2 linked regions of the Variovorax paradoxus genome follow. The protein of the gene in region 1 binds, or shares a complex with, the protein of each later gene. Links are inferred from orthologs where the notes say so. Each region holds a gene or a part of one and is shown in the gene's direction. Other genes may lie near its edges.

Region 1 (2,900 bases):
CCGCCGTGCACCGCCAGTTGGGCGCGCACGAGCTGGAAGATTTCGCGGTAGGCCTTGCCCTGGCGAGGGGCTTCACCGGCCGGGCCGGTCTTCATGTCCTTGCGGGCCTGGCGCACCAGGGCGCGCAGCTGCTGGGAGTCGGTGGCCGGGTGGGTCTCGATCCAGCCGCCCAGGGCGTCGTCGTCGGCAATCAGCCGGTCGCGCCAGCGTTCGGCCTCGTGCAGGGCGGCGGTTTCGGCCGCCGGCACGCTGGCCTGCTCCGACAGGGCCTGCCTCACGGCCTCCAGCACCTCGGGCTCGAGCTTGCGCATGAGCTTGCCGATGAACTGCATCTGGCGGCGCTTGCCCTCGAAATTGGTGATGCGCTTGGCTTCGGCGATGGCGTCGACCAGCTTTTCGTCGAGCTGGAGCGCGTCGAACAGGCCGGCGCGCAGCGTGAGCAGTTCGCCGCCCAGCTTCTGGAGTTCGTCGCTCTCGCGCTTGAGGTCGGTGCGGCTGGCGTCGTCGGTGCCCTTGAGCTCGCGCTTGAGCTCCAGGTCGAGCTCGCTGCCTTCGGCGACGAACTGGCCACGGACGAAATAGCCTTTTTTGGGTTTGCGGGACATGGAATGGATTCTGGGCCGCACCGCGCGGCGTTGCAACGCATGCAATGCGCGGTGGGAAGCAGGGGTAAACGGGGAATGGGGGGCGCAAGTATCATAGCCACCACATGACGACATCCTCCTCGCGCGCCGATTCCGGCTTCGCCTACAGCCGCTCCTTCTTCGAAAACCTGGTCGACACGGCCTTGGCGCATGCCAAGAAGCTCGGGGCGACCGATGCCGGCGCCGAGGCGTCCGAGGGCTGCGGCCTGAGCGTCTCCGTGCGCAAGGGCGAGCTCGAGAACGTCGAGCGCAACCGCGACAAGTCGCTGGGCATCACGGTTTATGTGGGCCACCGCCGCGGCAACGCCAGCACTTCCGACTTCTCCGAAGGCGCCATCAAGCAGACCGTGCAGGCGGCCTACGACATCGCCCGCTTCACGGCCGAAGACCCGGTGAGCGGCCTTCCCGACGAGGAAGACATCGCCAAGGACCACCCCGAACTCGACCTGTTCCACCCCTGGGACGTGACGAGCGAGCAGGCCGCCAAGCTGGCGCTGGAATGCGAAGCGGCGGCCCTGTCGACCGACAAGCGCATCACCAACAGCGAAGGCGCGGGCGTCTCGGCCCAGCAGAGCCACTTCTTCAGCGCCCACACGCATGGTTTCCGGGGCGGCTACGCCAGCTCGCGCCACTCGATTTCGGTGGCGCCCATCGCCGGCAAGGGCGACGGCATGCAGCGCGACGCCTGGTACAGCTCCATGCGCTCGGCCGACGAGCTGGCCAGCCCGCAGGCCGTGGGCCGCTACGCCGCCGAACGGGCGCTGAGCCGCCTGAAGTCGCGCAAGATCAAGACCACCGAATGCCCGGTGCTGTTCGAGTCGCCGCTGGCCGTGGGCCTTCTGGGCGGGCTGGTGCAGGCCGTGAGCGGCGGGGCCCTGTACCGCAAGAGCAGCTTCCTGCTCGATTCGCTGGGCAAGCCCGTGCTGCCCAAGCACGTCGACGTGGCCGAAGACCCGCACGTCATGCGTGGCAAGGGCAGCTCGCCCTTCGACGACGAAGGCGTGATCACCCGGGCGCGCAAGGTGGTCGATGCCGGCCGCCTCGAAGGCTATTTCCTGTCGACCTATTCGGCCCGCAAGCTGGGCATGAAGACCACCGGCAATGCCGGCGGCTCGCACAACCTGACGCTGAGCTCGCGCCTGACCAAGCACACCGACGACCTCGACGCCATGCTCGCCAAGCTGGGCACCGGCCTCTTCGTGATCGAGCTGATGGGCCAGGGCGTGAACTACGTGACCGGCGACTACTCGCGCGGCGCCAGCGGCTTCTGGGTCGAGAAGGGCAAGATCGCCTTCCCGGTGCAGGAGATCACCATCGCCGGCAACCTGAAGGACATGCTCATGGGCATCGAGGCCATCGGGGCCGACGCCTACACCTTCGGCGCCAAGACCACCGGCTCGGTGCTGGTGAACCGCATGAAGGTGGCCGGCGCCTGAGGCGCTGAGGCCCTGAGGCCGTCATCCCTGCCGGCCACCGCGCGAAGGCTCGTCCCACCATGAGGCACAACGCAGCGCGCAAGCCGGAACTGGAGCACGAGCTGCTGCGGGACCCCCGGCTGGGCTTCGAGCCGGCGGCCGGCAGCTCGGTGCGCTGCCTGCAGCACGGCGTGCCCTGGCCCTTCGACTGCTGGCACTACCACGACGAATACGAGCTGCAGTGCATCAACCGCAGCAGCGGCGACGCCTTCGTGGGCGACCACATCGGCCGCTTCGAGCCCGGCTACGTCGCCTTGGTGGGCGCCCGGCTGCCGCACACATGGATATCGCACGACGTGCCGCCCGAGGGCATCGCCGAGCGCAGCATGGTCATCCATTTCCGCGACGAGCCGCTGCGCAAGGGCACCGACCTGTTCCCGGAGTTGAAGGCGGTGCTGCCGATGCTCGACCGCGCGAAGCTGGGCATCGAGTTCTTCGGCATCCATGCCCTGGTGCGCGAACGTTTCCTGCAGGTGCAGGCCAAGGAGGGCATGGCCCGGCTGGCCGAGTTCATCGGCCTGCTGCACGAGCTGGCCCGCTGGCCCGACTGGCGCCAGATTTCGAGCACCGCCGAGCCGGCCGGCGAAGACCCCAGCGCCAACACACGCATGCGCCGCGTGCTCGACTACCTCGACCAGCACCTGACCGAAGAGCTGTCGCTGCCCGCCGTGTGCGCCGTGGCCAACATGGCCGAAAGCAGCTTCTCGCGCTACTTTCACAAGCACATGGGTGCCACCTTCACCGACTTCGTCACGCGACTGCGCATCGCCAAGGCCTGCGA
Region 2 (2,953 bases), 1.4 Mb from region 1 along the record:
GCGGCGGGGCTGGCGGTGATCTTCTTCGCGGGGCTGCCCTGGAAGCTGATCGTGCCGCCGGTGGTGATCGGCGCGGTGGCCATCACGCTGATCGTGAGCTTCGAGTCGCGGCTGTGCGCCGACGGCGTCGACTGGCGCGTGCTGCACGACTACCAGAAGCAGCGCGTGTGCACGCTGCTCGACCCCAGCAAGGACCCGCTGGGCAAGGGTTTCCACATCATCCAGGGCATGATCGCCATCGGCTCGGGCGGCGTGGGCGGCAAGGGCTTCATGCAGGGCACGCAGACGCACCTCGAATTCATTCCCGAGCGCACCACCGACTTCATCTTCGCGGCCTATTCCGAGGAATTCGGCCTCATGGGCAACCTGATGCTGATTTCGGCCTTCATCCTGCTGATCTTCCGCGGGCTGGCCATCGCGACCAACGCCACCACGCTGTTCTCGCGCCTGCTGGCGGGGGCGGTGACGATGATCTTCTTCACCTACGCCTTCGTGAACATGGGCATGGTGAGCGGCATCCTGCCGGTGGTGGGCGTGCCGCTGCCCTTCATCAGCTATGGCGGCACGGCCATGGTGACGCTGGGGCTGGGGCTGGGGATCCTGATGTCGATCGCCCGGGCAAGGAAGCTGGCGCAGAACTAGCGCCGCAGTGCCCTTGAGGGCGGCGCGGAAGAGGGCTGCTGCCTAGAATGGCGGTCATGATCTCTCGCGAACCCACCATCGAGCGCCTCGCCACGGCGCAACAGCTCCTTCTCACGCCGTTCGGACTCGACGAATCGCACCTGAGCAAGGCCTTGGCCGAGATCACCGCGCACCGGGTGGACGACGCCGACCTGTACTTCCAGTACACCCGCAGCGAGGGCTGGAGCCTCGAAGAGGGCATCGTCAAGACCGGCAGCTTCAGCATCGACCAGGGCGTCGGCGTGCGCGCGGTCAGCGGCGAGAAAACCGCCTTTGCCTATTCCGACGACATTTCCGAAGCCTCGCTGCTCGACGCGGCGCGCACCGTGCGTTCGATTTCCTCCGCGGGCCGCACCGGCCGCGTGAAGACGGCGACCCGCAAGATCGCCTCCAGCCGCTCGCTCTACCAAGGCATCGATCCCATTTCCACGCTCGACAGCACCGCCAAGGTCAAGCTGCTCGAGAAGGTCGAGAAGCTGGCGCGTTCGCGCGACCCGCGCGTGGCGCAGGTCATGGCCGGCCTGGCCAGCGAATACGACGTGGTGCTGGTGGCACGCGCCGACGGCACGCTGGCCGCCGACGTGCGTCCGCTGGTGCGGCTCTCGGTCACGGTGATCGCCGAGCAGAACGGCCGCCGCGAAATCGGCTCCGGCGGCGGCGGCGGGCGCTTCGGCCTGGCTTACTTCTCCGACGAGCAGATCGCCGAGTACGTCGACCACGCCGTGAAGGCGGCCCTGACCAACCTCGACGCGCGCCCGGCCCCGGCCGGCGAGATGACCGTGGTGCTCGGCTCGGGCTGGCCCGGCATCCTGCTGCACGAAGCCATCGGCCACGGGCTGGAAGGCGACTTCAACCGCAAGGGGTCGAGCGCGTTCTCGGGCCGCATCGGCCAGCGCGTGGCGGCCAAGGGCGTGACGGTGCTCGACGACGGCACCATCGCCGACCGCCGCGGCTCGCTCAACGTGGACGACGAGGGCAACGCCAGCCAGCGCAACGTGCTGATCGAGGACGGCATCCTCAAGGGCTACATCCAGGACTCGATGAACGCGCGCCTCATGAAGGTCAAGCCCACCGGCAACGGCCGCCGCGAGAGCTATGCCCACGTGCCGATGCCGCGCATGACCAACACCTACATGCTCGGCGGCGACAAGGACCCGAAGGAAATCGTCGCGAGTATCAAGAAGGGCCTTTACGCCACCAACTTCGGCGGCGGGCAGGTCGACATCACGAGCGGCAAGTTCGTGTTCTCGGCCAGCGAAGCCTATTGGGTCGAGAACGGCAAGATCCAGTATCCGGTGAAGGGCGCGACCATCGTGGGCAACGGCCCGGACGCGCTCACCCGCGTGACCATGATCGGCAACGACATGGCGCTCGACTCCGGCGTGGGCACCTGCGGCAAGGAAGGCCAGAGCGTTCCCGTGGGCGTGGGCCAGCCGACCCTGCGCATCGACGGCCTGACAGTAGGTGGAACGGCTTAGGCCTTTTGTCACTTGCGGATTGTTTCCTTCGGTTGCTAAGCTGCGTTCCTTTTGCGAACGACAGAATTCAAGGAGCAACTCGATGGGGAGCAGGATCAATTCGCCCGCTGTGCTGTGGGCCGTGACCGCCTTGGTGGCGTTGGCTTCTGCCGGTTGCGCATCGCGCGGCGGTTCGGGCAGCCAGCCCGAGGCAGCGCCAGCAGCCGCAGCGGCGCCCGCCGCCCGCGGTGGTGCCAAGGCCGGCATGGACGCCCAGGGCAACGTGGTCGACTCGTCGAAGGTCGAGGCCGGCAGCGGCAAGACGGTCAAGGGCCTGAACGGCTACGAAGGCGAGATCACAGGCAACCCGGCGCGCAACAGCAAGTTCGCGCGGCTGCAGATCGGCATGAGCGCCAGGCAGGTCACCGACCTGGCCGGCCAGCCGACCGACCAGGGCGCCTACGTCACCGGCAAGGCTTTCATTCCGTTCTATTTCGGCAGTGACCGCCACCGCTTCGAAATGACTTACAAGGGCCAGGGCCGGCTGATTTTCGCGGGCGGCGGCATGGGCGATTTCTCCAGCGGCAACCTGATCTGGATCATCCACAACCCCAACGAATCGGGCTACCGGTAAGCCAAGCCGCTTGACCCGGTCTTTGCTTTCCGTGCTACATTTCGCCCACATGTCCGCCCTCCGCGCTTACTTTTTTGCCTACTTTTGGTTCCCGGTTTCCGGCGGACGAGAGGCGAGCGCGTAAAGCAAACGAACACCCTCCCAAAACCGCCGGTGGCTTCAAGCCCCCGGCGGTTTTTTT

What was found. Proteins that work in one complex are often made in the same cells at the same time.
Region 2: the proteins of pmbA (region 1) and tldD are in contact, whole or in part, in a solved structure (PDB 5NJ9), measured with the Escherichia coli proteins. The link is inferred for Variovorax paradoxus from one-to-one orthologs.

What each region holds. Positions count from the first base shown.
Region 1 is NZ_CP091716.1:2,950,382-2,953,281, forward strand. Bases 22-2,894 are described here. They hold pmbA (metalloprotease PmbA), read left to right. Parts: upstream 22-709; coding sequence 710-2,080; downstream 2,081-2,894. Other genes in these bases: yjgA (ribosome biogenesis factor YjgA), read right to left, coding at 22-605; L3V85_RS13695 (helix-turn-helix domain-containing protein), read left to right, coding at 2,140-2,894. In the rest of the region: more of yjgA, read right to left, coding at 1-21; more of L3V85_RS13695, read left to right, coding at 2,895-2,900.
Region 2 is NZ_CP091716.1:1,567,974-1,570,926, forward strand. Bases 3-2,928 are described here. They hold tldD (metalloprotease TldD), read left to right. Parts: upstream 3-698; coding sequence 699-2,159; downstream 2,160-2,928. Other genes in these bases: rodA (rod shape-determining protein RodA), read left to right, coding at 3-642; L3V85_RS07425 (hypothetical protein), read left to right, coding at 2,242-2,772. Outside these bases: more of rodA, read left to right, coding at 1-2. UniProt on the Escherichia coli protein: Metalloprotease involved in CcdA degradation. Suppresses the inhibitory activity of the carbon storage regulator (CsrA).